Regions from separate parts of the Megalodesulfovibrio paquesii genome, predicted to be linked through region 3. Evidence: predicted binding sites of a transcription regulator. Region 3 holds the regulator's gene; each other region holds the start of a gene.

Region 1 (7,719 bases), on a different contig from region 3:
CAGCCGGACCGTGGATCCGCCTGTGGCCAGCACCGAGGGCATCTTCGAGGTGGCGGCTGATCTGCTGGACAAGGAGCCGCTGGTTCGGCCAATCCGGCTCATTGGCGTCTCGGCCAGCGGCTTTCTGGCGCCGCCACGGCAGCTGCCGCTCTTCGAAGATCCCCAGGAACGGCTGGAACAACGAAGACAGGAGCTGGACAGAACCCTCGACTCCATCGAGGAGCGATTCGGTCGCGGTGCGGTGACCCGCGGGCGGGGGCTGATAAAGGGCTCGGGAGAGACCTCAAGCGGGAATTGAGCCAGGGGAGCGGCGCGCCTGAGATGCCCGCCACACAAAAAATGAGCCGCCGGGAGAACCCCGGCGGCGAGTGGAGAAGGACTGCTCTGAGGAGTAAAATCTGCTGAGGTTTCGGGATAGAACTACTTGCCGGTTATCCGGCGGAACGAGGTGGCAGGTAGCCGCCTTGTGCGGCTCAGATCGCGTTGTCCTCGTTCACTCTAGTCTGTCGCGTTTTAGGGGACAATGTCCCAGGCGACCCGTTGGGCAACTCCGCTTGCCGTGTGTACGATGTTTTTCATTATTTCTTCGTACCCTCCGTTGCAGGTGCCGTTCATTGCCTCACACTAGCTAGTAGGCATCCCCGCTCCCTTGTAAAGGGGGGGAGCCAAAAAAAGTTACCGGGGTTCTGCAGGGATAAAACCCGCTGGTCGATGCTGGTATTTTGCCAGACGTTCTGCCGTGCGTTGCTGCTCCCTGGCCGACAACCGTCGTTTGCGCAACAGCACAGCCATGGCGTCCACGGCTCTCGGGGTTCGGCGCACCGTTTCTTCGGAAAGGCCCTGTTCCAGCAGAGACTGCCCCAGTTCACTATACCGCCAGTCCAGCCGCTCCAGGGCAAACCGCGCCTCAGTCCACCCCAGGTACCAATGCCAGTCGGTCACGTAGAGCCAGCTGTGTTCGTTAAATGCCCGCATGTGCGATGGATCCTGCCACGCGCCATACGACAGGTCATACGGCACCACCACATCCAGCACCCCGCCTTCCTGAAGCAGGGAAAGGCAGTTGGCGTAAAACACGTCCAGCTGCGGCAGGTGCTCCAACAAATCATGCGCCACGATGCGTTCGGCACAGCCGGGGGGCAGGCAGATGTTCCCGAAGCGCGACGTGGAAAAAACCGTCTCGACTGTCGCAGGAAACGGCCTGGCCAGATCGGCCACAATATCCGGCTGCCAGAACGGATTGATGTCCACATTCAGCCAGCGTTCCCGAAACAATTTGCCGCTGCCAAAGTTCATGGTCCAGCCGGAGCGAGGCATGGCGTGTTCTTCCTGCATTTGCCCAGGTTATCAGCCCATTCAGCAGGGCACAAGCAGTAGTCCGCCACCGTGCATGGCGCCTCTTGCAGAGTTGGGGGCATTCGGGCACCATACGAGGATGAGCGAATATCTGGATGGCATCGCTGAAGGCAGCTCTGTGGGCATCGTCGAGCGGCAGTATTTCCATGTTCCTTCCAGCGCCCTGCCCTTTCCTCTGGAGAGCGGCCAGCAGCTCGCCGAGGTGACCCTGGCCTACGAAACCTACGGCGCCCTCTCCCCGCAGCGCGAAAATGCCGTGCTCATCTGTCACGCTCTGACCGGCGACGCCCACGTGGCCGGCTATCACGATCCCGCCGCCGGGGGCAGCGGCAAACCCGGTTGGTGGGAACTCATGGTCGGCCCGGGCAAGCCCATCGACACCGACCGCTATTTCGTCATCTGTTCCAATGTCCTGGGCAGCTGCATGGGCTCCACCGGCCCGGCCAGTCCCAAACCCGACGGCACCGGACTGTATGGCCTGGAGTTTCCCGTGGTGACCATCGGGGACATGGTCCGGGCCCAGCACGCGCTGATGACGCACCTGGGCGTGCCGCGCCTGCTGGCCGTCATCGGTGGCTCCATGGGCGGCATGCAGGTGCTGGACTGGGCCTGCCGGTATCCGGAGCTGGTCTACGCCGCCATCCCCCTGGCCACCACGGCCCGCCATTCGGCCCTGAACATCGCCTTTCACGAAGTGGCCCGTCAGGCCATCATGGCCGATCCCAACTGGAACCGCGGCCGCTACACGCCCGACGCCAAGCCCGGCACCGGCCTGGCCGTGGCGCGCATGATCGGCCACATCACCTATCTTTCCGATGAAGCCATGCGCCGCAAGTTCGGCCGCCGGCTCCAGAACCGCGACGCCTTCAGCTTCGATTTCGACCTGGATCTGCCGGACTTTCAGGTGGAAAGCTACCTGCGCTACCAGGGCCGAAAATTTGTGGAACGTTTCGACGCCAACTCTTTTTTGTACATCACCAAGGCGGCGGACTACTTCGACCTGGCCACCCAGCACGGCGACGGCTCCCTGGCCGGAGCCATGAGCAAGGCCCGGGCGCGCTTTCTCGTGCTGAGCTTTTCCTCGGACTGGCTGTATCCCACCTACCGCTCCCGCGAGCTGGTGCAGGCCATGAAAAAGGCCGGCCGGGACGTCAGTTTCATGGAGATCGAGGCGGATTTCGGCCACGATGCCTTTTTGCTCAAGGATGACCGGCTGAGCGCACTCATCGCCAATTTTCTGGACCATTCCCACGCCAAGCTGCGCATGGAACGCGAGGCCGACCTGGGAGGGCGCCCCCATGCGCTTTGATCTGCAACAGATTGCCAGCTGGATTCCCGAAGGCGCCAGCGTGCTGGACCTTGGCTGCGGCTCGGGGGAACTGTTGTCCCACCTGCAAACGGAAAAAAGCGTGCGGGGCCAGGGGATTGAGCATGGGGAAGACAAGGTCGCCCAGTGCATCGGCCGGGGCCTGAGCGTGATTCAGGGCGACATCAATACGGAAATCCTCGACTACCCGGACCAGCGCTTCGACGTGGTTGTCCTCTCGCAAACCCTGCAGCAGGTGTACAAGCCGGCCCGGCTGATCAAGGAAATGCTCCGGGTGGGCCGGCAGGGCGTGGTCAGCTTCCCCAACTTCAGCCACTGGCGCATCCGGGTGCAGCTGCTCTTCACGGGCCAGGCCCCCCGCACCAGCGAACTGCCTTATGAATGGTGGAACACGCCGAACATCCGCGTCATCACCCTCAAAGACTTCCGCATGTTCTGCAAGGCCCACGACCTGCCAATCCTGGAAGAAGCCGCCATCGACACCGACTACCGCCAGCGCGAAGGCCATGTGCTCGCCAACTGGAAATCCTGGCGTGCCCGGTATGGCATCTTTCTCCTCGGCAGTCGCTGAGGATTCTTCGATGCTGCCCCTGCTGCCCCCGGGGGCAGCCCTTTTTAGTGGCACATTGCAGCCAGGACACACCGGATGCCCCCTCCGCTCCTGCGTGTGCGCGCTGGCGGGCAGAACGGCGCACTTTTTTTCACGGAGCCAAGGGTTTTTTACCCTGCACACCAATTGCGCCCGGGTCTGGAAGGCGTATATTCAGAATGCGGCCCTGTTCTTTGACTCCACCCCGGGGATCTCACACCACACCCCAGGGTTTGCCCCTATTCCGCCATATAACTACAAATTTTTGGTACTTCAAAATTTGTAGCTAAAGCCTCAAATTTTGATGCTGTCACCAAAGGGGCGACCTACAAAATTTGTAGCTTAAAATTTTAGCTTTTGATTTCAGCTGTTAAAAAAATCTCTGCGCCACTGACAGCTCTGGCACGGCGGTTGCTTTATCGGCAGCAACCGTGCGCAACACGGCAAGTTGAGAAGACCCTTTTCCACCATCTTGATATAGGAGTAAGACGATGCGTAACCAGCAAGGCTTCACCCTCATTGAAATCATCGCCGTCCTCGTCATCCTCGGCATCCTCGCCGCCGTGGCCATCCCCAAGTACAATGACCTGCAGGACACCGCCCGTCAGAAAGCCATGGACGGTGCCTATGCCGCTGCCAAATCCCAGATGACCATGGCCTTCTCCAAGGCTCTGCTCGACGCCAACGGTGTTGAATCCGCCATCACCTGGGCTGATGTCACCGGCTCCTGCGCCGACATCCAGGGCGACTACAATGGCCAGATCACCTGCACTGGCAACGGCGGCGGTATCTCTGTCACCATCGTCGACCCCAAGGACAGCTCTATCACCAAGACGTACCCTGCTGCTGACTTCGTCCTGGTTGCCCCGTAACCTTCCCCGGCATACGGACTCTTGGTCTACAAAGGGCTGCGGAATCTCCGCAGCCCTTTTTTTGCGTGCCTGTCTCTTCGCGCCGAAAGGACAGAGGGTGCCCGTTCCGCGTCTTCGCGCGGTGAGACGCGCCGGGCTCTCTTCCCTTCTCCGTTGATTTCAGTGTAATGTGCATGGTGAATCAACACAGGGAGGAAGGCCGGTGGGCAGGAACAGCAACATTCGAGTCAGGGAGCCGGGCGTCCGGAAGCCCGGGCACCCGACGGCGCTGCGACGGGTGGCTCCAGCGCTGGGGCTGATTGCAGCGCTGATACTGCTGGCGCTGGCTGTGCTTGGGTTGGGTGGCTGCGCCGGCCAGGGGCCTGCTGCCTCCGGCGGCGCACCGCGCGATACCAGTCCCGATTCCCGGGCGGCCCCTGCCCCGCAGTCCGTGCAAGTGCTGTTGGCCCTACCCCTGGGCAACGCCTATGCCACCTTTGCCAACCGGGTGGCCCTCGGCGCCCAGACCGCGGTGGCCCGTCTGGCCCGCAGCGGCGTGCGGGTGGATCTGCAGCTGGTGGACACGGCCCGGCCGGACTGGCTGAGCCAGGTCTCCGGCGCGCACCCGTCCGCTATCATCGGCGGCCCCATGCTGGCCCAGGATGTTCCGCTCATGCTCACCCTGCAGCCCCAGCGCGTCTTTTTCGCCATGCTGCCCGAGTTCCCGCCCGGGCTGCTGGTGGAAGGCCGGGACGCCTGGCGCTTCTTCACCAGCCCGGCGGACCACATTGAAACAGTGCTGACCGCGGCGCGGGATTCCTTTGGCATTCAGGATGTCGGCGTGCTCTACCCCCAGGAGGCCTTTGGCCAGCGGCGGGCGCAACTTTTTGACGAGATTGCCCGGTCCATGGGACTGCACGTCAAGGCGTCCACCAATTATGCGCCTGACGATCCGCTGCAGTGGAACAAACAGGTGGCCTCATTCCTGGAGCAGGGCTACGCAGCAACCACGCCCGGCTCCCGGCACCCTGGCATGGAGGCGGTGTTCCTGCCGGATGTGTGGTCCCAGGCGCAAATGCTGGCGCCGCTGTTTGGCTATTATCAGGAAGATCACATGTTGCTGCTGGGCTCTGCCCTGTGGGATCAGACCCTGGCCATGCGGCCCGAGGATGCGCAAGCCTTCCGGCTGGCCATTTTTCCCAGCGCCTGGTGGGACGCCAACCCCGCGCCGGAGGCCAGAGCCCTGGTGGCGGCCCTGGGGGGGGGCAAGGCAGACTACTGGCACGCCGTGGGCTATGACTTTGTCCGCTTTGCCAGCCACTTCGGGCCCATGCTCCCCGGGGTCAAGCCGGATCGGGATTTCCAGCAGATCAACCAACGGCTGCATGCCGCGCAGCAGATGCCCTGGAGCATGGCCCCCATCCGCTGGAATATTCGCGGCGTGGCCACGCAGCGGCTTTTCCTGTTTTCGCCCACGCCCTCAGGCCCCGAGCCTGCAAAACTTGAGGTGCTCAAGGCCCGCTTTGCCGAAGCCGCACGGAACTACCGCATCCGCATGAACGGCGCGCCGTGATGTTCCGTGCCCCGCTGGGGCTAGCGCTGCTGCAATGCGGCCATGATCTGTTTGAGGGCCGCGGCCTGGCTGCTTAACTGGGAGACGGCCTGATCGGCCTCGCGCATGCCTTGTGCGGTATCCTCGGAGATTTCGCTGACGTCTTCCATGGTCATGGACACAGCCTGCGACACCGTGGCCTGTTCCTGCCCAGCCTGGGCAATGTCCAGGACCTTGTTCGCCGTCTGGGACACGACAGCCACAATCTGCTCCAGGGTCTGCCCGGAGCTGGCTGCCAGGTGCGCCCCCTCTTCCACGGCCAACAGGGCATGGTGCGTGGCATCGCCCGTGCTGCGGGCGCTTTGCTGGATGGTCCGCACAGTCTGGTCCACTTCGCGGGTGGCGGCCATGGTTTTCTCGGCCAGTTTGCGCACTTCATCCGCCACCACGGCAAAACCGCGGCCCATGTCCCCGGCGCGGGCTGCTTCAATGGCCGCATTCAACGCCAGCAGGTTGGTCTGGTCGGCAATATCCTGAATCACGGTGATGATGCGGCCGATGTCCTGCGCCTGGGCACCCAGGGCGTTCATGGCCTGATCCAGGGTCTGCATCTGCCCCCGGATGCGGGTCATGGCCTCCACCGCCTCGCTTACGGTCCGGCGGCCCTCGTGGGCCTGGGTCTGGGCCTGGCTTGCGTCATCGGCCGCACCGGCGGCGTTGCGGGCCACTTCATTGCTCATGGACGCCATGCGGTCCAGCTGTTCGGCGGTTTCGGCAATGCGTTCGCGCTGATGCGCAGCTCCCTGCGAGGTGGCCCCCACCTGTTGGGAAAGCTGGACCGCGGCGTGGGCAATGGCGTCGGCAATGGTATTGGCCTGTTCGGCAGCGGTCAGGATGGTCTCGTTCTGATTGCGAATCTCCCGTTCCTGCTGCCTGATGGCCGTGAGATCATGGTAAATGGTGAAGGCGCCGATGAGTTTGCCATCCAAATCCTTGATGGGATTCGCATTCACCTGCAGCACCTTGCGATGCCCGCTTTTGGCCTGAATCTCCATCTCGCCCTGCAGGGTCCGGTCTTCCTCCATGGCCTGCACCGTGCGGATGCGCCGATGCGGGTCATTGTAAAAGAACACCCCGGCGTGCTGGCCGGAATAGCTGTCCGGTTCGCCTTGCTTTTCCAGAATATCGAGCAGCAGCTTGTTGGTGAAGGTGATGTTGCCTGCGGGATCAAGGGTCATGCAGGGCAGTGCGGCGGCAATGCCGGAGAGCACGCCCTGGGAAAAGCCGAGCCGGTCCTTGAGCCGGGCGACCATCTGCTCAATGGACCGCTGTACGCGCCCCAGCTCGCCGGGGTAAGCGCCCTCAAGCCGAGCGGAGAGGTCGCCTTCGGCCACCTGCGCGGCATAGACCTCGATGCGTTTCAGCGGCCGGACCACGGAATTGACCAATACCCAGACCACCAGCCCGGTCAGCAGGATGGCCGCGGCGGCGATGAGCAGCCCGGCATTGCGCAGGGTCACGTCCACGCCGTGGGTCATGTCCGATTCGGCAAGGCTGAAGCCGAAGGTCAGCTGCCAGGGCTCGTAATACCGCAGGAAGGCGACGCGAGGCTCTCCGGCTTCCTTGTACTCCACAAAACCGTCTTTGGTTTCCTTGAATCTCGACCAGTAGGCGGATGCCGCCAGGGAACCGCCTGCCCGTGACGGGTGACTCACCAGCTGGCCGTCCGCGTCGAACAGAAAGCTTTCGCCCTTGCCGCCGACATTCAGCGCCTGAATGGATTTTTCGAATTCCGGCGTGATGATGGGCCGGCTGGCCACCACCACGCCCAGGGTTTCCCCGTTGAAGCCAAGCAGCGGCGCATAGCCATTAAACAACAGGGCCCCGGCAATGGCTTCAACCTGATAGTAGCTTTCTCCCTTGGAGATGGCCTGCACCAAAGGGGAATCTTTGGAAATGATCCCACCCGCTCCGGGCTTGGATCCGGGCACTGTGCTGGACACGAGGACCAGGCCGCCGTCCAGGAACTGGTACAGGCTGACAT
Region 2 (7,719 bases), on a different contig from region 3:
TATCGTCTCCCGCGCCATTGTCGAAGAGCTGCACCGCTCCGGCGAGGAATGTGTGTTTCTGGACTGCCGCACCGTGCCCCACGACCTGCCCACGCGCTTCCCCACCATTTACAAGCAGTGCCTGGAACTGGGCATCTCCATCATGAAAGAGCCTATCCCCGTGGTTCCGGCCGCGCACTATCATTGCGGCGGGGTGCTGGTGGATCTGGCCGGCCGCACCAGCCTGGAACGGCTCTACGCGGTTGGGGAATGCAGCTGCACCGGGGTACACGGGGCCAACCGCCTGGCCAGCACCTCATTGCTGGAAGGGCTGCTCTGGGGCCGCACCGCCGGCGAGCACATCGCCCAGCAGCTGCACCGGCGCAAGCATGCGGAAAAATTGCTGCAGGCATCCATTCGGGACTGGCAGCACCCCGGCGGCCGCCACGATGAAGACCCGGCCCTCATTGCCCAGGACTGGGCCACCATCCGCAACACCATGTGGAATTACGCTGGCTTGATGCGTACAGAAATGCGCCTCAAACGCGCTGCGGACGACTTGAACTCCCTGGTGCTGCATCTGGTGGAGTTCTATAAACGCACCCCGCTTTCAAAAACGCTCATTGAACTCTGGCACGGCAGCAGTGCAGCCTCCATCGTGGCCTTGAGCGCCCTGCGCAACAAGGAAAGCAAGGGCTGCCATTACGTGGAAGAGACCGCCTGACAAAAGCGCCTGCTCTCCCCCCTCGCTTGCTGACCCGGCCAGGGAGGGAGGCCCGGCCGTGATGAGGCTGTCCGGGTTCCACTGCGTCCAGGTTCCACTGCGTCCAGGTTCCACTGTATCCTTTGGAGGTCCCCATGCACCCGCCCGTGACCATTTACGCCCTGTCCACCTGCGTGCACTGCACCAAGGCCCGGGAATTGCTGGATACGCTTCTCGGCGGTGACTACGCCTGCCATTACATAGACCGCCTCAGCGGCGAGGACCGCAACGACCGCATGCGCGAACTGCGGCTCATCAACCCTACCCTCTCCTTCCCGACCATCCGCATCGGCGATGCAGTGATTCTGGGGCACAAGGAGGAGGAAATCCGCAAGGCCCTTGGTCTCTGAGCGGAACAGCAATCGCAATATCACCACAAATCGCACTGCGATTTTACTGCGATTCTGCCGGTAGTTGCGATTTCCAGTCTTCCAGATTGTATTTGGCCAGGATTTCCGCCAGCCGGCCCGTAGCCCGCAGACGGCGGATGCCGGCGTCGAACTGTTGCGCCAGGGCCTGCGCCTCCGGCAGTGCCCTGGAAAAGCCCATGAAAATACGCTCGAATTTTTCCGGGGGCGCCATGTTCGCCAGCGCCACCTTGTCTTCGGCCCCCAGGCGGATCAAGGCCCAGCGGACCACCACGGGGTCTTCATAAAAGACGTCGATGCGGTTGCCGATGAGCTTGGCCAGGTTTTTGTCCACCATGTCCTCTCCCGCCAGGGGCTGCACGGCTTCGGTTTCGCGATGGGCGAGGATGTACGCATCCAGCGCCTCGTCATAGGTGCAGGTGTCGCACACGCCCAGACGCACGCGGCTCAGAGATTCCAACCCGCTGAACTGCCAATGGAATCCTGACCGGACGAACCAGGCGTAGCCAGACCAGCCGATTTCCTCTTCGGGAAAAAGAAAATCTTCTTTGCGATCTTCGCCCGCACCAATGATGGCTGTGATGCGCCCTTGCCTGCACTCCTCCAGGGCGCGGTTCCAGGACATCAGCTCATAGTCCACCACGCGGTCGAGCGGCTCAAAAATCTCCCGGACCACCTCGACCATGTACCCCGGCAAGGTGTCTGCAACATAGCCATTGTAGGGCATCCAGAGATCTGCGCGCACAGTGATGGGCTGGGCTGCCTGCGCCTGAGGCCCCCACAGCACCGCAAGCACCCAACAGGCCAGGAACGCTCCTTGCTGTCGCAATGTCTTCAAGATATTCCGCTCCCGTAGCTGTGCGTCGTCCTTGCCGTTGCAGCATAAACATTTCGTCCTGCAAATTACCCAGGTGGGGTGACACATTTTTCGCAAAAAGAAAACGCCCTTGGGCGGGGCGTTTTCACAGCGGTATGGAGAGGAGGAGTCAGAGAAAGTGTGTGCTACATGCAGCCCTGCCCCTGGCCGCCACAGCCGCCGCCCATCATGCCGCCGCAGCCGCCCATGCCCGGGCAGCCAGCGTCATTGCGAATCCCGGCCTTGAGCGCAGCCTCGCGCAGCTTCTGGTGGGTGTCGAAAATCTTTTCACGCAGGAGGCGCGCCTTGGCGGGGTCGGGATTCTGGGCGTTCAGCACCGCCTGAAGCTCGGTCCAGTCCGCCGCGAGGGAGCGACGCAGGGAGACGGTGTCTTCCTGAAACTTCTGCAGCTTGGCCTGGAATTCTGGATCGGTGGCGTTACCGGCCATCATGCCGCAGCCGCCATATCCACCACCGTGGCCTCCGCGATGCGGCATGGCAAAAGCCGGCAGGGCCAGCATCAGGCCAAGCACCAGCACCAGGGCGATCATGGGAAATCTGGTTTTCATGGTCGAGTCTCCTTTACACACGAAACAGGTTCAACTGACTGGCTGGGGCAAAGCAAAGGGCGGGCCAATTGGCTGCCTTCGAGGCAGCACATTGAAATAACTGGCATGTTTTTCGCTAGAGCCATGGCACTCGGCTCACTCGCCCCCGTAGTTGATCAGAAACTTTACAGCACACACCTTGCTGCGATAACTTTGTGTACAGGTGTCATGTTTCTTCACAGGAGCCTGCATGCCCCCGGCCCCCTCTCCGCCCACGCCGGTTTCCCCAACCGGTCCAACCGGCCCAACCGGCCCAACCGGTCCAACCGACCCAACTGGTCCAACCGACCCAACTGGTCCAACTGGTCCAACTGGGCCAACTGGCCGGCCGGCCGGCTCTCCCGCTGTCCCTCCGATGGTATGGGCCATCGCCAGCGCGGCCATCATTCTGGCCGTGGTGGTTGGCGTCATGGCCTGGCTGAACGCCCACCGCGCCAAGCAGGCCATGTCCAACATGCTCCTGGAAAAGGGCGAGGCCATCATCACCGCCGTGGAGGCCGGCGCCCGTACCGGCATGCGTGGTCACGGCCGCGGCATGCGCGGCAGGCATGGCCTGCCGCCGGGCGAGTCCCCTGGCATGCCCCCCATGCTGCCCGGCACTCTCCTGGACAGTGGGGAACGCCTGCAAATTCTCCTGGAGGAACTGGCCGCCCAGCCCAATGTGCTGTTTCTGGCCCTGACCGATTCCCACGGCCGCCTGCAGCTGCACTCCGGTGGCCGCGCCATGCAGGCCCTTGAGCATCCTCTGACGCATCCGCTGGAGCAGCCCCCCGGGCAAGGCACGCAACTCTGGAGTACCTCGGACATCGCCGCCCTGGCACCCGGCTGCACCCCGCAGTGGCGTATTGTGGAAGCCGCTGACGGCCAGCAGGCATTTCTGGTCTATCGGACCTACTCCCCCCTGACCCGGCATTGTTCACCGGAGATGCGCGCCCAGCTCTCCGCGCTCTGCGCCGTGGACAACAGCACCTGCCAAGACCCCTCCTCCGCCCATGTCATGTTTGTGGGTCTGGATATCGCCCCCTTCGACGCCGCACGGCGCGAGGACCTGCGCAATACGGTACTGCTTTCCCTGGCCTTGCTGGTGCTGGGCGGCGGGGCCGTGGGCAGCCTGCTCTGGGCGCGGGACGCTCGCCAGTTTCGCGCGCTCCTGGCCCGCTCCCAGGCGCTGGCCGCCGAGGCCCTCACCCAGATGCCCGCGGGCTGTCTGGTTGTGGACCCCACCGGCCGCATCGACCGCTGCAACGCCACAGCCCGCTCCATGCTTGGCCTGCCCTGCGACAAAAGACACGCTGCCCTGCACTCCTTGCCGGCAATGCTGGCCGACGCCATCCGCCCCGTCTTGCACGGACAACCCGCCATCGACATGGAGCTGCAGCTTCCCAGGCAGCATGCCGACCCCATGCCCGTACAGCTGACGGTATCGCCCCTCGCCATCCCTACCGCGTCCGAGCGTGCGCAGGACGGCATGTCTGGTGGCGTACTGGTGATCCTGCGCGACCTCACGGCCATGCAACGCCTGCAAGAGGCCGTACGCCGGCGGGACAAGCTGGCCGCCGTGGGTTCCCTGGCCGCCGGGGTGGCTCACGAAATCCGCAATCCCCTTGGCGCCATCAAGGCAGCAGCGACATTCTTCAGCGGCCAGTTCCAGGCCCAAAGCGACGGCGAACGCATGGCCGCCCTCATGCTCCGCGAGGTGGATCGGCTCAACCGCGTGGTCGGCGAGCTGTTGGAGCTGGGTCGTCCTTCGGACACCTCCTTGCGAGAGGTTGCGATTGGCGATGTGGTGGAGCGTTGCATCACCCTGTTGCGGTTTGATCTTGAGCAGCAGGATATCGCAACCAATATTGCGATTCCGCCTGGATTGCCTGCGATTCATGGCGATGCGGACAAGCTCCTGCAAGCACTCCTCAACCTGACGCTCAATGCCATGGAGGCCATGCAGCGCGTGGACGACCGTCCACGGGTACTCTCCATCTCCGCCAATGCTACAGACCAGGACGCCCTGACCCTGGAGCTGACGGACACCGGCCCCGGCATTCCCGAGGCGTTGCTGCCCACCCTGTTCACGCCGTACGTGACCACCCGGCCGCAGGGGGCGGGGCTTGGGCTGGCCATGGTGCAGCAGATCATGGAAGCCCATCACGGCGAGGTCAGACTGGCCAATGCCACGCCCGGCCCCGGCGCTGTGGCCACGCTGCGCTTTCCCCTCGCGCATACGGAGCCTGCCCGTGGCCAGCCGAACAGCCACCCCAAGGAGTAAGCTGTGTCCCAATCGCCCGTATTGCCACGCATTCTCGTGGTGGACGATGATCCCGGCCATCTGGAGTCGCTGGCTCTGCTGCTCAAGGGCTGGGGCTATGCCGTGACCCAGGCCAGCCGGGGCGAGCAGGCCGTGGCCCTGGTGGAGGAAGGCCCCTTTGACGCCGTCCTGATGGACGTACGCATGCCCGGCATGTCCGGGGTGGAGGCCCTCACACGCATCAAGCAGCGCAACCCGGCGGTTCCCGTGCTGATCATGACCGCCTATTCGTCCGTGGATGTGGCGGTGGAGGCGCTCAAGGCCGGCGCGTACGATTATCTGACCAAACCCCTGGATTTCGAGCTGGCTCGGCTGGCCCTGGAACGCGCCCTGGACCACACCCGGCTGAAAGAGGAAAACGCCACCCTGCGCGCCCAGTTGCCCGCAGCCTTTGATCCTGGCCGCATTATCGGCACCAGCCCGGCCCTGCAGGAAGCCTTGGCCATGGCCGCCGTGGCAGCACAAAGCGAAGCCGTGACCCTGGTGACCGGCGAGTCCGGCACGGGCAAGGAGCTCATTGCCCGCGCCGTGCACGCCAACTCTGCCCGGGCGCACAAGCCCCTGATCACCCTGAACTGCGCCGCGCTCACGGCCTCGCTCCTCGAATCCGAACTCTTTGGCCATGAAAAGGGGTCCTTTACCGGGGCGGACAAGCGGCGCGAGGGGCGCATTGTCCAGGCCGACCATGGCACGCTGTTTCTGGATGAAATCGGCGAGCTTGACGCGCTCATTCAGGCGAAATTGCTGCGTATGCTCCAACAGGGCGAAGTCCAGCGAGTGGGCAGCGACGATGTGCTCACCGTGGATGTGCGGGTGATCGCCGCCACCAACCGGGACCTGGAAGCCGAAGTGGCTGCCGGGCGTTTCCGCCAGGATCTGTTCTACCGCCTGAACGTCCTGCATATTCACGTTCCGGCCCTGCGTGAACGCCTGGAGGATATCCCCCTGCTGGCCCAGCATTTTCTGGAGCGATTCGCTTCCAAGTACTCCAAGCCCCTCAAGCGGTTCACCCCCCAGGCCATGGACGCCCTGGTGCGCCATCACTGGCCCGGCAATATCCGGGAATTGGAAAACGCCATCGAACGCGCGGTGTTGCTGGCAGCGGGCGAATACGTGGGCGAGCGAGAACTGCCCCTGGCCTTGCGGCAAGCGTCACCAGCAGCGACTGCCCCTGCGGTGTTGCCAGCAGGGCACCCTGACCCTGCCGCCCCCAGCCTGGCCGGCCGCCCCCTGGACGAGGTGGAAAAGACGGCCATTCTGGAAACCCTGACCCAGACCGGCGGTAACAAAAGCGAGGCCGCCCGCCTGCTGGGCATTTCCCGCGTGACCCTGCACAAAAAGCTGCAGGCGTATGGTGTGGAGTGATTGACAATGCCTGTCCGGAATTTCATTGGATGCAGGGGGTTGTCTCACTTATAGCCTGCGTGGCCATCCTGGCGCGTCAGCCCCCTGTTTCCATTCCATACAATCCCAGCATGAGGAGAAATCATTCATGAATGTTCAGCGCTTGCGCGTCGTATCGCTCCTGATTCTTGCCGCGGGGCTTCTGTTGGTCCTGACAGCCCAGGCCTGGGCCGCGAACAAGGCCGTGGAAGCGCCGGCCGCGGAGATGGTCGGCCGCATGACCATTGAGGATCTGGCCGCGCGGCTCGATGATCCTTCCATCGTCATCCTGGATGCCCGCACCGGCTCCTCCTGGGAACACGAGAAGACCAAGATCAAAGGGGCGCTGCGCAAGGAGCCGCGCAAGGCCACGGAATGGGCCAGGGAGCTTGATCCAGCCAAGCAATACGTGCTCTACTGCACCTGCTATGATGAGGCGACGAGCCTGCGGGTGGGGCAGACCCTCCTGCAGCAGGGCGTCCCCCACGTGTTTGCCCTGGTGGGCGGCTGGGACGCCTGGGTGGATGCCGGCCTGCCCGTGGAACCCAAGACGGCGGGAGATGCCGCGCAATAAGCGCGTCACGTATTGTTCTTCAGCGCAAGGCCTGGGCTCAGACGTCCAATAACGGCTGGTACAGTCCGCTCAGGGAGCGCGGCGGTCTTGTGCCGCCGCCGGTATGCCAGGCCTTGCCCGTGATTTTGCGATAGAGCGCTTCGGCTTCCTCAAAGTCCGGATCAAGCTTCAGGGCGCGGCAGATTTCGTCAAAGGCTTCCTTGTGCCGCCCGTTGTGCGCCAGCGCCTTGGCCAGATTGAAATGCACGCGGGGGTCGTAGGGGGATAGTTCCAGGGCAATGGCATAGGCCAGTTCCGAGGCCGCAAGCTCGCCTGCCCGGCGCAACTGCACCCCCACGGTATTCAGGGGCAGGGGTCTGCGGCTATCGAGGAGGAGCGTGTCCGCCATGGTCGTGGCCACCAGATCCATGCGCTCCAGGCATTGCTGGACCTGATGCGCCTCCTGGGCGCATCCGGCAAAGGCCTGCAGGCGGCCGGCCATCCGGTGCGCTTCGGCCATGGCAATGCGCGCCTCGGCCTCCAGCACGGCGGCCTTGCGGCTCATGGCCCAGGAAAGCCCGGCCTCCTGCAGGCGGCCCTGCAGCATGGCCTTGCAGCCCTGGGCAAAAAGCGTCACGGCTGCGCCTTGCAGCCGTCCCGGGGCCGGGGCGTCTTTTTTCCGTCCGGCAGCATCAGATGCCGGCACCGGCAGCAGGGGCCGCCAGGCTTCCAGCACGGTGTGGGCCGCGGGGCAATCCCCGGCCTGCAACGCCGCGCGGGCCGTGCGAACCAGCTGTGTTTCCGCCGCATGACTGCTGCGATACATCGCAAGTTGCTGCAGCGCCTCGACCATGGCCTGCTCCGACACAGGCCGGATCAGCACCGCGCAGGCGCCCAGACTGGCCGC
Region 3 (7,719 bases):
ATTGGGAATCGTGTGCCATGCCTCCCCGTCCTTGATTTGTCGGCCTTGCCTGGGGGGTATCGGCCGGGCCTGGGCCACGCCCTGGCAGCGTGGCGGGCGCAGCTAGCCCAGGGCCATGTGCCGGTGTTCCATGGATACCGGATAGCCGGCGGCCTTGAACGTTGCGAAAATCGCTTCCGTAACGGCCACGGAACGGTGCCTGCCGCCAGTGCACCCAATGGCCACGGTGACGCGATACCGCCCCTCGCCGTCGTACAGGGGCATGAGGTAGAGGAGAAATTCCTTGAGCTTGTTCAGGAAGGTCTTTCCAGGATCCTTGCCGAGCACATAGTCCACAATGGCGGGATCCTGCCCTGTCAGCGGACGCAAGGCCTCCACAAAATACGGGTTCGGAAGGAAGCGCAGGTCAAAGACCAGGTCGGCCTCCAGGGGGGGGCCGTATTTGAAGCCAAAGGTGATCAGGTGGATGGAGAGGCCCTTGCCCGTTTGCCCCAGGGCGCCCCATTTGTCCTTGATGACACGCCGCAGATCGTGCACGGAATGGTCGGTGGTGTCCACCACCAGATCGGCCAGATTGCGCAGGGGCAGCAAGGCCTGTTTTTCGAGTGCAATGGCTTCTTCAAGCCCCACACTGCAGCTGCCTTCGCCCTCCTGCGGCTGACCCATCTGGACCAGCTGGACCATGGGGTGCGGGCGGCGGGTGGCGGCATAGCGGCGCATGAGCACCGGAGTGCGTGCCTCAAGAAAGAGGACCTGGGGGGTGGCCCCCAGGTCCTTGATTTCTTGGAGGACGAGTTTCCAGGCGGAGGCGGCGTCGTCGGCCGTGCGCACATCCACCCCCAGGGCCAGCCCCTGGAACTTGCGGCGGGATTCGCCGGCAAAGAGCTGCACCAGCTTGGGAGCCAGACTGGGCGGGATACCGTCCACGGTGAAGAAGCGCAGGTCTTCAAACACGCCCAGGGCCGTGGATTTTCCAGCGCCGGACAGTCCGCAGACCACCATCACCGGAAAGGCGGAGGTGGCCGGGAACAAGCCCGGCGCGGCTGAGGACGCCTCTGCGCTCAAGTTCTCGCCAGCAGTTTCCACAGGCTCTCCTTGTCCGGCGCGCTCAGAAAATCACGCCGGAAGGCATCGTCTTTCAGCAGCCGGGAGATGTGGGCCAGGATGCGCAAATGCATGCCTGCCACCTGTTCCGGCGCCAGCACCAGAAAGAAGATGGAGCAGCGCTTGAGGTCCAGGGCCTCGAAGTCCACGCCTTCCTTGCTGCGACCGACCACAAGGACAATCTTGTCCAGGTCCGCCAGCTTGCCGTGAGGGATGGCAATGCCGTCTCCGATGCCGGTGGTGCCCAGGTATTCGCGTTCCAAAAGCACCTGCAGGGCTTTTTTGGCATCAAAGCCGGGCATGGTCTCCGCCACGGGGGCGATGAGCTCCTGCAGCACAGCCGGCTTGGCCGTGGCGTGCAGGTCGGGCAGCACCAGCCGCGGGTCGAGGAATTCCTCCAGTTTCATACCGCTTGACCAAACTCCCTACATGCCGGGGTCGATGAGGCCGTAGTCGCCATTTTTGCGGCGGTACAGGACATTGACGCGGCTGGTTTCAGCATCCAGGAACACCAGGAACTGTTCCTGGGAGGTTTCGAGCTGCTCGGCAGCTTCTTCCACGTTCATGGGTTTGGGCTGGAAATGATCGGAATCGACGATGCTGCGCTCCCGGCCGCCAGAGGGCGTGGGCGTGAGCTGGAAGACTTCCGTGCGCACGGTGCGGCCATCGAGGGCCACATCGCCACCCTTGCGCTTGTCCTTGCCCTTTTCCCGGTGCTTGCGCATCTGGGCATCCAGTTTGTCCAGCACGAGGTCCACGGTCTGGTACATGTCCTCGCTGGATTCGGAGGCCGAGAGGTGCAGGCCGTCGCCCACAAGCTTCACTTCGGCCATGTGGCGCTGCTTTTCCACGCTCATGGCCACTTGCAGCTCCGCGGAGGCGTCGGTGCGTTCCAGAAATTTGGTGAGTTTTTCGAATCGGCGCTGGGCGTATTGCTTCAGGTGCTCGGACGGTTCGAAATTCTTGAAGGTAAAGGTAATCTGCATAGGCGCTCCCGTGAGGTGCGCCGCCGCGCCGCGTAATGCGTCGGGCGGGGTTTGTGGATCAGAACATTTCCCGTCGCTTGGAGGAGGAGGGAATGTCCAGGGCCATACGGTATTTGGCCACTGTACGGCGAGCGATGTTGACATGCAACGTGTCTTTGAGAATTTCTGCAATGCGCTCGTCAGAAAGCGGGGACTTGGGGTCCTCGGCGTCGATGTGCTTTTTGATAAGCGCTTTAACGCTTTCCGAGCCCACCTGGGTGCCGTCATCCAGCTCCAGGGCGCTGTTGAAGAAGAATTTCAACTCAAAGGTGCCGTGGGGGGTGGCCATGTATTTGCTGGTGGTGATGCGGGAGACCGTGGATTCGTGCATGCCGATATCTTCGGCGATGTCCTTGAGAATCAACGGCTTGAGCTGCGTCACTCCATGCTCGAAGAACTCGCGCTGGTGTTTGACCACGCTTTCCGCCACCTTGAAAAGCGTGCGCTGGCGTTGGTAGAGGCTCTTCATGAGCCACTGGGCCGAACGCATCTTTTCCTGCAGATAATCCCGCTCCTTATCACTGCCGCGGGAGGGCAGGTCGCCATAGGCGCTGGAGAGTTCCAGCCGGGGCAGGCCGTCCTCGTTCAGGAGCACCACCCATTCGTCGCCCAGTTTGTACACAAACACGTCCGGGCTGACGTAACTGGGTTCTCCCGAACCGAAACTGGCGCCGGGCATGGGATCCAGACCCTGGATCACCTCCAGGTACTCACGCAGCTCCTCAAGGGAAATCTTAAATTTGCGCGCCAGCGGCTTGTAGCGTTTCTTTTCCAGATCTTCCAGATGCTCGCGGACCAGCTCCACCAGGATGGGGTCGGTATCCATCTTGTAGAGCTCCAGCTGCAGGAGCAGGCATTCCTGCGGCGTACGGGCGGCCACACCCACGGGGTCCAGCCGCTGGACCTTGTGCAGCACGGCCTCCACCTCATCCACCGTGCCGCTGGTCATGGCGGCCAGCTCTTCAGCCGAGGCCTGCAGATAGCCCGAGGAACCGAGATTGCCGATGATGGCGTCGGCGATTTCCAGCTCACGCGGGGTGGCACCGGAAAGCCGCAGCTGCCACTCCAGGTGCCCTTCCAGGCTGTGGCTGGAGGTGAGCCGGGCCTCAAAGGAGAGGCCGTCTTCGGGGATTTCCACCTCGCGCTGGTTCATCTGCCGCGTGGTGGAGGCAAAATCCCCGATGTAATCCTCCCAGTCCGCACTTTTGAGCATGTCGCGCTCAGTCACGGCGTCGCGCTCCTGGCCGGCGGGACTGGCATCCTGAAAGGAGGGTTCGGGGGCGGTTTCCTGAAGGGACTCTTCCAGGAAGGGGTTTTCCAGCAATTCCTGCTGGACCGTCTCTAGCAGCTCGATCCGGGAGAGCTGCAACAGTTTAATGGCCTGCTGCAGCTGGGGAGTCATCACCAACTGCTGGCTCAGCTTGAGGGACTGTCTGAGTTCCAGGGCCATGTGTCCGTAGTGCTCCGTTCGCTAAAAAATTAACAAGATTGACAAGAAAATGCAGCTGTGTTTCGCAGGCTAACATCCTGGACGGGTTTGAGTAGTGCCACAGAAGCACGCCCCTTGCAAGACGTGGCGGCATGCAATGTTGATTCCAGCGGTGTCAAGCGGAAGTTTAATATTTTTCCCGTTGAATTTGCGCTGGTTGGTCTCTATTCAGACTTGGGGATGCAGAAAAGAGTTTACCGCTGCGCTGAGTTTGCCCTGGGCCTGAAGAATGAACCGGATGGCTTCCCGCGTGGCGGCGTGTCCGCCAGGGAGCCGGCTGGTCCAGAGGGCCAGGCGCCGGCATTCCGCCTGGGAGTTGGGCACGGTCATGGGCAAGCCCACTTTCTCCATGACCGCCAGATCCACCCAGTCATCCCCAAGAAACGCCGCCTGGGGCCAGCCCAGGCCATGCTTGTCCAGCATCAGCTGCAGGGCGCCCACCTTGTGGCGGTGGCCGGGTTGGTAATCCTCCACCCCGAGTTCCTTCATGCGGCGGGCCACCACAGGAGAATCCAGCCCGCTGATGACCGCCACATGGAGCCCCTGGGCCTGGGCAGCCTTGATGCCCAGGCCATCCTGGGCATGGAAGAGCTTGTCCGCCGGGCCGGCTTCCTTGTACAGAAGCCGGCCATCGGTCAGCACGCCGTCCACGTCCAGTACCAGCAAGCGCACATGACGCGCCGCGCCCAACGCCCGGGCGCGGCGGATGGCAGGATTGCCCCGGCCTGCGGGCAACGGGCGGCGGGGCGGCCTCACGCCTGGTTGCTCCTCGTGGCGATACTCCCCTGTAACACCTTGGCAGCCTTGATGAATTCGCGGAACAACGGATGCGGGCGCATGGGGCCGGACTGGAATTCCGGGTGGAACTGGCAGCCCAGGAACCAGGGGTGGTCAGGCAACTCCACAATTTCCACCAGCTGCTTGTCCGGGGACAGGCCGGAGAACACCAGCCCCATCTCCTCGCACATGTCCTTGTAAGTTTGATTGAATTCGTAGCGGTGGCGGTGGCGTTCCTGGATTTCGTCCTTTTTGTACGCCTCGTGGGCCTTGGTGTCCGGGGAAACCACACAGGGATAAGCCCCCAGGCGCATGGTCCCGCCCAGGTCCGTATCCTTGCCCCGGGTTTCCACCTTCTGCGTCCGGTAATCGTACCATTCCTTCATCAGATAGATGACCGGGTGCTGGGTCAGGGGGTTGAATTCCTGGGAATCGGCGTCCAGCTTGAGCACGTTGCGGGCGAATTCAATCACCGCGCATTGCATGCCCAGGCAGATGCCAAAGAAGGGAATCTTGTTTTCGCGAGCGTATTGGATGGCCCGGATCTTCCCGGTGATGCCGCGGTTACCAAAGCCGCCGGGCACGAGGATGCCGTCCAGCCCGGCCAGAATGCTGCCCACGGTTTTGTCGGTCACTTCCTCGGAATTCACATACACCAGATTCACGGCCACGTCGTTGGCAATGCCACCGTGGATGAGCGCTTCATGCAGGCTTTTGTAGGCTTCCTTCAAATCCACATACTTGCCCACAATGCCGATGGAAACCGCGCCAATGGGATGCCCCAGCTTCTGCACCACCTGCTTCCAGGCTGAGAGGTCCGGGTTCTTTGCCGGCAGTTTGAGCAGGATGGCCACCTTCTGGTCCAGCCCTTCCTCATACAGTTTGAGAGGCAGCTCATAGATGCTCTTCACGTCCACAGCGGAGAACACGGCATCAGCATCCACGTTGCAGAACAGGGCGATCTTGGCCTTGAGCTCGTGAGGGATGTCCTGCTCGCAGCGGCAGATGATGATGTCCGGCATGATGCCGATGGAGCGCAGTTCCTTGACGCTGTGCTGGGTGGGCTTGGTTTTCAGCTCGCCCGCTGCCTTGATGTACGGCACCAGGGTCAGGTGGATGTACAGCACGGCCTCCTTGCCCAGGTCCCCGCGCAGCTGGCGGATGGCTTCCAGGAAAGGCAGGCCTTCGATGTCGCCCACGGTGCCGCCAATCTCCACAATGACCACGTCCATATCATCCGAAGCCAGGTTCAGGATGGACTGCTTGATCTCGTCGGTAATGTGCGGAATCACCTGCACGGTGCCGCCCAGGTAGTCCCCGCGGCGCTCCTTGGTGATGACGCTGTGGTAGATGGAACCGGAGGTGTAGTTGTTCTTCTGGGTCATGGGCGTATTCAGAAAACGCTCGTAGTGGCCCAGATCCAGGTCGGTTTCGGCGCCGTCATCAGTCACGTAGACTTCACCATGCTGAAAAGGATTCATGGTGCCGGGGTCCACGTTGATGTACGGGTCCAGCTTCTGGATGGTCACCTTGAGCCCGCGGGCGATGAGCAGCGAGCCCAGGGACGCGGCGGCCAGGCCCTTGCCCAGGGAGGACAGCACACCGCCGGTGACAAAAATAAATTTGGTCTTCAATGGCTTGCCGCCACGATAGTATCCGCTGTTCTTCATCGCGGAAGTCTCCGGTTTGGTCAAAATAGGTTGGACATGCCGCGAAACAGCCTGCGCCTCTGGGCTCATGCTGGAAGGCGCTGCACGCGGGAGCGAAACTGGCGCTTGAAATCCCGGCCAAGACTGTGCACAACGGCGGCGGGTGGCACGGCGCTCGGGAGGATATTCTTTGCGGAAGACCCCCCTTTCGTCAAGTCCCCACGTGCCCCCTCTTGCCCCAAGCAGCCCCGGCGCATCGAATATTTCGCATAGTTTCGACAGGATACAAGGAAGCAAAACGCCATGTCCCACTCTCCCACGTCCGTCAAGGCGCTTGTCGTCACCGGCTACGGCTCCAACTGCGAGCGCGAATGCGCCCACGCCGCCCTGCAGGCAGGCGCGGATATTGCGGATATTGTTTTTTTTCCCGATCTGGTGGCGGATCGCATCCGCATCACGGACTATAATTTTCTGCTCTTCCCCGGCGGATTCCTCGACGGGGACGATCTGGGCGCCGGCCAGGCCGCGGCCCTGCGCTGGCGGCACGAACGCACCGTCTCCGGCCGCTCCCTGCTGGACGACCTGAAAAACTTCCTCGATGCTGGCGGGCTGGTCCTGGGCATCTGCAACGGCTTCCAACTCCTGGTGAAGCTTGGTCTGCTCCCGGCCCTGGACGGCCTGTATTTCGAGCGCCAGGTCAGCCTTGCCCCCAACGATTCCGCCCGGTTCGAAGACCGCTGGGTGCGCATGCGGGCCAATCCGGCCTCGCCCTGCGTCTTTACCAAAGGTCTGGACCTCCTGGACATGCCCGTGCGTCACGGCGAAGGCAAGCTGGTGCCGGCGGATGAGGCCATTTTCCAGAAAATTCTGGACAACCAGCTCGTGGCCCTGCAGTATATTGACCCGGCCACAAACGAGCCCACCGAAGCCTATCCGCACAACCCCAACGGCTCGCCCCTGGGCATTGCCGGCCTGTGCGACCCCTCCGGCCGTATCCTGGGCCTGATGCCCCACCCTGAAGCCTTCAACGACGTCACCAATCATCCCCACTGGACACGCGGTCCCGTAGGCACCCTGGGCGTGGAGCTGCTGGCCCGCGGCGTGGCCTCACTGAAAGGGCAATGATCGGCCGCCCTCTGACGCTGCCCGCGCCCCTCTTGCCTGTACCGCCTGTCGCCCCACCCGCGCCGTGGCCGGACTGGGAAGCCGTGATGCAACTGGCCCTGGACCAGGCCCGGCAGGCGGCGGCCCACGAGGAAGCGCCTGTGGGCGCGGTGCTGCTGGACGCGGCGGGCGCGGTGCTGGCGCGTGGCCACAACGCGCCCGTGGCCACAGCCGACCCCACAGCCCACGCGGAAATCCTGACCCTGCGCGCCGCGGCCCTGGCGGCTGGCAACTACCGGCTGCCGGGCAGTGTGCTGGTCTGCACCCTGGAGCCGTGCGTGATGTGCCTGGGCGCGCTGGTGCATGCGCGGGTAGCCGGGGTGGTCTTCGGCGCGCTGGACGCCAAGGCCGGGGCGCTGGTCTCCAACCTGCCGGGCGCGGCCCTGCCCTTCTTCAACCATCGCTTCTGGACTTTGGGCGGCGTGCTGGCCGAAGACTGCGGCGCCCTGCTCTCGTCCTTCTTCCGCACCCGCCGCCGCACCCCGCCCACCACTTTGCCTCATCCTCCCCC
Region 4 (7,719 bases), on a different contig from region 3:
TGCGGCGAAAGGTGTCCGATCTTATCAAAACGGCCGAGATCATTTGCTATCCCATGGGCAGTTTTTATTCCAGCGTCATTGCCAACCTGCTGCCCCGCGGGGTGGGTTCGGCCATTGCCGAGACCAACTGCCCCAAGGTCTATGTGCCGAACCTGGGCAACGATCCGGAAATGGTGGGCATGGGCCTCTTTGACGCAGTGCGCACGCTGCTCTCGTACCTGGAAAAAAGCTGCAATCAGGCCACGGCTCGCGACCGGCTACTGAACTTCCTGCTCATCGACACCAAACGCGGCAAGTATCCGCAACCCCTGCACCTGGACAAGATTCGCCGTTTTGGCGTGGAAATCCTGGATGTGGAGATGGTTTCGGAACACAGCGCCCCCTATCTGGACCCCAACAAGGTCATCGAGCACGTGCTAAGTCTGGTGTAGCGGACGGAGGCGAGCTATTGCCCCGCAGGGGAGGCCTGCCTGTACGGCAGCTCCAGGAGTAGCTGGAGCTCCGGGAATGGTGCTGACCAAAGGGCTGGAGCTGGCCGAAAGGGTTGGTGGCTCATATTATGTTGCGTACGCAACGACATGAGGCGTCGGAGCACATAACGGGTCGGCAGCATAGGCTGGCGGCGCGGGCGAGGAGGGGGAAAACAAAACGGGAGGGTCGGCAGACCCTCCCGTGGGGAGTTGGCGGGGCAGGGCGGCGGGTGACTACCTGTTGCCCGGGGCGGGACCGTCGTCTTGTTCTTCCAGGTCATCCAGGTCCGCTGGGTCCTCGGGGTCGCAGTAGTCGTCGCCGTTGACGTACTGGCTCTGGGGCGGGTAGTCCCTGTAGTCGGGGCGGTATTCCTGGTAGCTGGGTCTTCCGGGGCGGATTTCCGGGCCGCGGTCATTGCGGTAGTCCCCCCGGGGCTCAGGACGGTAGTCATTGCGGGGCTCGGGCCGGCCGTCGGGCCTGGTTTCGCGGAAGAGTTCGATATCTTCCCGAATGTCATCAAAATACGTGACATTGGAGGCGATGTCGAAGAGTTCGCGAGCCAGCTGGTCCTTCCAGCTGATGATTTCCACGCGAATGCCCAGATTCAGGATGTAGTGGACGCATTCGTACAGGTCGCCGTCGCCGCTCATGAGGATGGCGGTATCGTAGCCCTTGTTCAGGGCAAGGATGAGCATCTTGGTGGCAATGCCCACATCCACGCCTTTTTCCTCAATCATGGAGCGGGTATGCTGGCAGTTGCGGCAGGTGGAGACGTATGTTCTGGGCTCGTACAGCTTCACGTGCCAATGCAGCTGGCTGCGGACAAAGTGGTAAAAGGCCTCGGAGCTGGAGGTGGTCGGTGCGTCGCGTTCTGTCTGCATCATGGCCGTGCCGAACAGGTAGGTCTGCCAGACAGGGCCGCCAGTTTCGATGTACTCTTGCAGTTTTTTCCAGTCGATGCGCCAGCCGGCCTTGCCGACGCCGCGATAAATGTTGGCATTGTCAATAAAGCAGATGGTTTTCCCGCGAGGGTATGGCATGAAATTCCCTTTCTGAACGTGGCGAGGATGTTACGCGCATATGTGGTGAAAGCCGAATCATTTCGACATACCCCGCTTTGATGCGGCAATCAAGGACGCTTGGCGCGGTGGGAAATTTGCATAAAGAAATCAACGCGGCAACTTGTGCAGGCCGCGTGCGATGAGTTTTTCATAATAATTTGAAATGATATGGATATCAGCAGACAACCCGCCATGGTGGCATGGGGAAGCAGGCATGAATGAAAAATTGTCCACCCAGGAAACACAGCAGCACAGCGGCGAGTTCGGCTTCCCTGAGCTGGATGCCGCGGCTGTTGGCTATGAGAATTATCTCAACAACTTTCAAATCGATGCCCCCCTGGCCGCGTCATTCATCAACCGGGTACTGGCCGAGGGGCGCACGCAGCTTTCCGCCAGGGTCGGGGCCCTGTTCCAGCAGGCTGTGCGGGCTGCGGTGCTGCTATCGCCCTTTGATCCGGACATTCTGCATATCGGCGCCCAGTCCGGACTGTTTCCGAATATCGACACCGTGCGCAAGGTGCTCCTGGCCACCAACGGCGACGCAGCCGTCTTCGAGGAAATCCGTCACGCTCCCTTCAAACATCATGCGGAAGAGATCCGCGCCATCTGCCAGAAGCTTCTCACCCGGCACCCCATGCATGTGATGGCTGCGGATCTGCTGCTGCGCGTGGATTTGTACGAGGGCAGGCCGCCGGATCCACTTCTGGAACGGTTCCAGTGCCCCAAGGTCATCAGCCCACTCTGGGAGAAGCGGCTGTACGACCATTTTGCGACCATGGGCGACGACGCGAACGCCCTGCCGCGATGGAAGTCTGTGGCAGCAGTGGCCGAGGGCGATCCCTTCACCCTCTGCCGGGCCGCGGAGATGTGGCGGCGACAAGGCCGTCTGGACACCTGCCTGGCTCTGTACGCCAAGGCGCAGGCGCTGGATCCATTCACCACGCCCTATGCCCTGCGCATGCAGGCGTTGAAGCGGCCCTTTGTGCCAAATCCGGCGCTGACGGCTGCCAAAAAAGTGTGTATCTGCCTGTATAGTTACAACAAGGCCACGATGATGGGCGAGACGCTGGAAAGCCTGGCTGCCACCCGCATCGGCCCGGCTCGTATTCTGGTGCTGCTCAATGGCTGTACCGACCATAGCCGCGCCGTGGCTGATCAGGCCCGGGCCCTGTTTCCGGAGAATGAGTACGAGGTCATCGAACTGCCGGTGAATGTTGGTGCGCCTGCGGCTCGCAATTGGCTCCTGAGCCAGCCGGCCGTGCGGGAAAGCGAGTACGTGGCTTTTCTTGATGATGACATCTACCTGCAGGAGGATTGGCTGGACCAGTTCCTCACGGTGGCCGAGTCTGATCCTAAAATCGGCAATGTGGGCTGCAAGGTGGTCTTCCCTGGCGAGCATCCACTTCTGCAGTATCTGTATCGCCATGTATCCTGGAGTACAGAAAAGGCAGTTCGCGCCAGCTTGCCCACGCCGTATCTGCAATACGACATCGGTCTGTATGATGTGGTCCGGGAAACGCGCGTGGTAATGGGGTGTTTGCATCTGCTGCGCGTGGCCTCCCTGGCCGACGCGCCGTGGTTTGACATCCGCTACTCCCCTTCACAGATTGATGACACAGACCACGATCTCCAGCTCTGCGTGGCCGGCTGGAAGGTGTGGTATTGCGGCACGGTCACTTGTGTGCACCGGCAGAACTCCGGCACCTCCGTACGCAGCAAGCTGAATTGGGCGGGGCAGGGCAATATTATCGGCAACGATACGAAATTCTATTACAAATGGGTGGAAAAGGCGGAGGCGCTGCGGGCGCTGGATTCCCTGAGCTGCGCCAAGACGCTGCCGGAGGGGCAATAACCGCCGCCCCGGGAAATTGAAAACCTGCCTGCAACGGGGCGGCGCTTGGGATTGACGCGCCCCGTTGCAGGCGCTCTGGCGGCAGACGCTAGTGTGCCGCACCCAGGCCGGTCATGATTTCGTGAAGCCTGTGTGCCTGTTCGGCAAGATTCTGGACACTGCGGTTGGCAGAGCGCATGTCTTCCACCACCCGGCTGGCAATATCGGCAATTTCGCTGCTGGAGCGAGTGATTTCATCGCTGGCGGCGGATTGTTCCTCACTGGCGGCGGCGATGCTCTGGACCTCGCCGGCCGTATCCTGGACCAGGGCGCGGATGGAGGCCAGGGATTCCCCGGCAGCATGCACCTGGGCCGCCACCTCGCCAATGGTATTGGCGTTTTCCTGCGATGCGGCAATGCTGGTGCGGGCACTGTGTTGGATTTTGCTAATGTAACTGCCCACTTCCTTGGTGGCCTGCATCGTTTTTTCTGCGAGTTTGCGGACTTCATCAGCCACCACGGCAAAGCCTCGGCCGGCATCCCCGGCCCGGGCCGCTTCAATGGCCGCGTTGAGGGCCAGGAGGTTGGTCTGGTCGGCAATGTCGTTAATCACGGTCATGATCTCGCCGATGCCCTCAGCCTGGGTGCCCAGGGCGCCCATTTCCTTGGCCAGAGTCTCGGACTTGGCATGCAGACCGTCCATGGCCTGCACCACCTGCTGGACTTTTTCCGCGCCAGCGTTGGCTGTTTCCTGGGCCTCGGTGGCGCGGCGGGCTGCCTGGTTGGCGCTGGAGGCCACATTAAGGATGGTGTCGTTCATCTGTTCCAGGGCGTTGGCCACCTCATGCGCGCGCTGCCGTTGGGATTCCGCACCGTTGCCGGCATCTTTGGTTTCCGTCTCCAACTGCCCGGAGGAGGCCTCCAGGGCTTCGGCGATTTCGAAGGCTGTTTTGGCAGCCTCGGCCAGCCGTTCCTTCTGCGCGGTGATGGTCCGCTCGTTGCGTACCGTATTGGTGAAGTCCATGATGGTGGTGAAACCACCGATGAGCTTGCCGTCCAGGTCCATGATGGGAGCGGAGGCCACGGAAATATACTTGGTATTGCCCTTGTGGGACTGTACTTCCGTCTTGGCAAACTTGCGCTGGCGTTCCTTGATGGCCAATTCCGAGACGGTGGTGCGGTCATCACCATAAAAGAATTCCGAAAACTTCCTGCCGTAATGGTCTTCAGGCTTGCCAGTGTGTTCGAGCAGCTTGAGCAAGCTTTCGTTCATCCATTTGATACGGCCATCCTCAGTCACCACCACCATGGGAGTGATGACGTTGGCAATAATGGCGTCGGCAAATCCGACTTTATCTTTCATCGTGGAGAGCATGGCGCGGAACGATTGCTGTAATTCGCCTGTTTCAAGAATGCATTGATCACTTAAATCAACATTCAGATTGCCGCGTGAGACTTCATCTGCGCATTGAATGAGTTTTCGGAGAGGGTTGAAGGCCTTGTAGAGCGCATAATATGTGCCAATCAGCAAGGCAATGGATGTTGCACAGAGGATGGTAATAATCGTTTCCCCTCCGGAAACGACAATAGTTCCTGCTAACATCAGTGCGATTAATGCCAGTGAGGCAGCTACACGTAGCAACATGACTGTTTCCCCTTGCAGGTGATTGGAAGCCGGGCCATCAAGCAAACGAAATCTTGAGCAAAAAATGCGCCCAAACAATTAGAGCCGTGATTCGCGCAGGTTGCAGATCCTCCGCGTACAAATTTCCACAACGGCAGGTCAACCTGCGCCAGTGAGCAATGCTCCTGATCCGCAAGGATAATCCCCAAGACACGAAAATGCCATACTATTATTGTGCAGGAGGGGTGTGTCGGAAAGATACAGACTGTTTGTTTGACTGTATTGTATTGACACAAAGCCCCGTTTTTCGTTCGGAGGAGCGCGGAAAAATTTTCATGAAAACAAGATATTGTAACGATCTGCCATCCCAGAAAGCGGTCGGCATTCCAATCTGGCCGTGAGCCGGAAGGGAGTGCGTTCGATGCAATTATTGGGGGTTCAGCTGTTGCGGCCAGTGCTTTGTTACAAGCGTGTCGGCATGGCGGCCTGATCGAATGAGGGGGGCAGGGCTGGCAGGCTTCTCCGCCTCGCCGTGGCGCTTGGGGGGCGGTGGATGAGCCGACCTGAAGGGATAACTTTGAGTTGACAAGAGAGGGAATTCTCGCGTACAAACCCATCTCTTCAGAGCGCCGACGTAGCTCAGATGGTAGAGCAGTTGATTCGTAATCATCAGGTCAGGAGTTCAATTCTCCTCGTCGGCTCCAGGAAGTACAGCCCGGGTGCGTGAGCGCCCGGGCTTTTTTGTTGTTGTCAAACGCGCCCGGGCGATGTGTGGCAGGTGTGGTGGTGGCTTGAAGGCTAGGGTTCTTTAATGATTTCAGGAGGAATTTCGGTTGGGACACGAATGACAAATGTGTAAGTCTTGCCTTTTGGCTAATGTGACAAGGTTGACAAATTTGTATGAATTTTTGGTGACAATTTTTAACTGTCTTGAAAAAAATCTTCATTTTCATGTAGTTATTCAAGTGGCATGCCAGTTGCTCCCTCAAGTGCGAATGTCGCTGGGCCCTTGCGCGGGCCGGATCGCAAACGGGTTGCCGGTGTTCCCCAACCCGATGAATGCGTAACAGGTTGCTGCAGCATGAAAAACCCCGACAGGGTGCTGCAGGCGGTGTCCACTTGAACTTCATGAGGAGCAGTACATGCGGCGGACGAAATTTGTCATTTTTGGACTGGCAGCCTTGCTTGTCGTTGCTATCGCCAACCCTGTCCGTGCCGAGGAAACCATCAAGGTCGGCATTCTCCACTCTCTTTCGGGCACCATGGCCATCAGCGAAACCACGCTGAAGGACACGATGCTCATGCTCATCGACGAGCAGAACAAGAAGGGCGGCTTGCTGGGCAAGAAACTGGAAGCCGTGGTGGTGGACCCCGCCTCCAACTGGCCGCTGTTTGCCGAAAAAGCCCGCGAACTGCTGACCAAGGACAAGGTTGCCGCCGTGTTCGGCTGCTGGACGTCCGTGTCCCGCAAGTCCGTGCTCCCTGTTTTTGAAGAGCTGAACGGCCTGTTGTTCTACCCCGTGCAGTACGAAGGCGAGGAATCTTCCAAAAACGTCTTTTACACTGGCGCCGCCCCGAACCAGCAGGCCATCCCCGCCGTGGATTATCTGATGGACAAGGTGGGCGTGAAGCGCTGGGTGCTGGCCGGCACGGACTACGTCTACCCTCGCACCACCAACAAAATCCTGGAAGCCTACCTCAAGAGCAAGGGGGTGGCTCAGGAAGATATACTGATCAATTACACGCCCTTCGGACATTCCGACTGGCAGTCCATCGTGGCGGATATCAAGAAGTTCGGCGCGGCCGGCAAGAAGACCGCCGTGGTTTCCACCATCAATGGCGACGCCAACGTGCCCTTCTACAAGGAACTGGCCAACCAGGGTGTTTCTGCTGAAGACATCCCCGTGGTGGCCTTCTCCGTGGGCGAGGAAGAACTTTCCGGCATCGACACCAAGCCCCTCGTGGGCCACCTGGCGGCCTGGAACTACTTCATGAGCGTGGACGCTGCGGCCAACGACGAATTCATCGAAAGCTGGCACAAGTTCATCAAGGATACCAAGCGGGTTACCAACGATCCCATGGAAGCCCACTTCATCGGCTTCAACATGTGGGTGGAAGCGGTCAAGAAGGCCGGCACCACCGATCCCAACGCCGTGGCCGATGCCATCATCGGCGTGGCCGTGCCCAACCTGACCGGCGGCATTGCCACCATGATGCCCAACCACCACATCACCAAGCCCGTGCTCATTGGCGAAATCCAGGACGACGGCCAGTTCCAGGTGGTGTGGCAGACCTCCGGCACCGTGGTGGGCGACGCCTGGTCCGACTTCCTGCCCGGCTCCAAGGACATCATCGCCGACTGGCGCGCCCCGCTTTCCTGCGGCAACTTCAACGTCAAGACCAGCAAGTGCTCCGGCCAGAACTACAAATAGGCTGACGCGACGCATCCCCGGGGCCGCCGACCGCATTGGCGCGGCGGCCCTTTTCGAATTTTCTCAAGCAACTCCAGGGAGCAGCGATGCGCTTCGCAGCCAAGACCATGCCCGCGGTCCTCGGCCTTTTGCTGATCGGCCTGGCCCTGAATCTGGCCCTGAACTGGGCCCTGAACCTGGCCGGCACGCCCCTCTCCCTTGTCCGGCCCGCCGAAGCCGCCCCCGCCGGCGAGGCCCTCATTCCCCTGCTGACCAGCGACAACCTGGAAGACCGGGACAAGGCCGTGGATCTGCTGGCCC

What was found. Region 3 encodes sigma-54, which starts transcription at its own class of promoters, with help from an activator protein. Its sites were predicted from a motif close to CTGGCACGGNNNNTGCTT; they were not measured.
Region 1: ACYQ00_RS05430 (pilin) is a predicted target of sigma-54. The motif match lies at 3,672-3,689, and genes of this name have one in related genera.
Region 2: ACYQ00_RS04740 (periplasmic heavy metal sensor) is a predicted target of sigma-54. The motif match lies at 2,586-2,603, and genes of this name have one in related genera.
Region 4: urtA (urea ABC transporter substrate-binding protein) is a predicted target of sigma-54. The motif match lies at 5,953-5,970, and genes of this name have one in related genera.

The regions. Positions count from the first base shown of each region.
Region 1 is NZ_BAAIGQ010000004.1:633,760-641,478, forward strand. It holds gene dinB (DNA polymerase IV) at 1-298, shown strand, start outside; gene ACYQ00_RS05415 (class I SAM-dependent methyltransferase) at 676-1,317, opposite strand; gene metX (homoserine O-acetyltransferase MetX) at 1,436-2,665, shown strand; gene metW (methionine biosynthesis protein MetW) at 2,655-3,254, shown strand; gene ACYQ00_RS05430 (pilin) at 3,764-4,144, shown strand; gene ACYQ00_RS05435 (type 1 periplasmic-binding domain-containing protein) at 4,422-5,696, shown strand; gene ACYQ00_RS05440 (methyl-accepting chemotaxis protein) at 5,717-7,719, opposite strand, start outside.
Region 2 is NZ_BAAIGQ010000004.1:456,083-463,801, forward strand. It holds gene nadB (L-aspartate oxidase) at 1-703, shown strand, start outside; gene ACYQ00_RS04730 (glutaredoxin family protein) at 838-1,092, shown strand; gene ACYQ00_RS04735 (substrate-binding periplasmic protein) at 1,136-1,948, opposite strand; gene ACYQ00_RS04740 (periplasmic heavy metal sensor) at 2,113-2,535, opposite strand; gene ACYQ00_RS04745 (ATP-binding protein) at 2,930-4,837, shown strand; gene ACYQ00_RS04750 (sigma-54-dependent transcriptional regulator) at 4,841-6,241, shown strand; gene ACYQ00_RS04755 (rhodanese-related (seleno)protein) at 6,369-6,833, shown strand; gene ACYQ00_RS04760 (protein kinase domain-containing protein) at 6,871-7,719, opposite strand, start outside.
Region 3 is NZ_BAAIGQ010000005.1:1,003,710-1,011,428, reverse strand. It holds gene ACYQ00_RS11160 (PTS sugar transporter subunit IIA) at 1-19, opposite strand, end outside; gene rapZ (RNase adapter RapZ) at 103-1,065, opposite strand; gene ACYQ00_RS11150 (PTS sugar transporter subunit IIA) at 1,062-1,511, opposite strand; gene hpf (ribosome hibernation-promoting factor, HPF/YfiA family) at 1,530-2,090, opposite strand; gene rpoN (RNA polymerase factor sigma-54) at 2,149-3,579, opposite strand; gene ACYQ00_RS11135 (KdsC family phosphatase) at 3,787-4,326, opposite strand; gene pyrG (CTP synthase) at 4,371-6,029, opposite strand; gene ACYQ00_RS11125 (phosphoribosylformylglycinamidine synthase subunit PurQ) at 6,348-7,169, shown strand; gene tadA (tRNA adenosine(34) deaminase TadA) at 7,166-7,719, shown strand, end outside.
Region 4 is NZ_BAAIGQ010000007.1:286,923-294,641, forward strand. It holds gene ACYQ00_RS17710 (GAK system CofD-like protein) at 1-431, shown strand, start outside; gene ACYQ00_RS17715 (NYN domain-containing protein) at 705-1,511, opposite strand; gene ACYQ00_RS17720 (glycosyltransferase family 2 protein) at 1,747-3,384, shown strand; gene ACYQ00_RS17725 (methyl-accepting chemotaxis protein) at 3,473-4,726, opposite strand; tRNA gene ACYQ00_RS17730 (tRNA-Thr) at 5,616-5,691, shown strand; gene urtA (urea ABC transporter substrate-binding protein) at 6,130-7,419, shown strand; gene urtB (urea ABC transporter permease subunit UrtB) at 7,506-7,719, shown strand, end outside.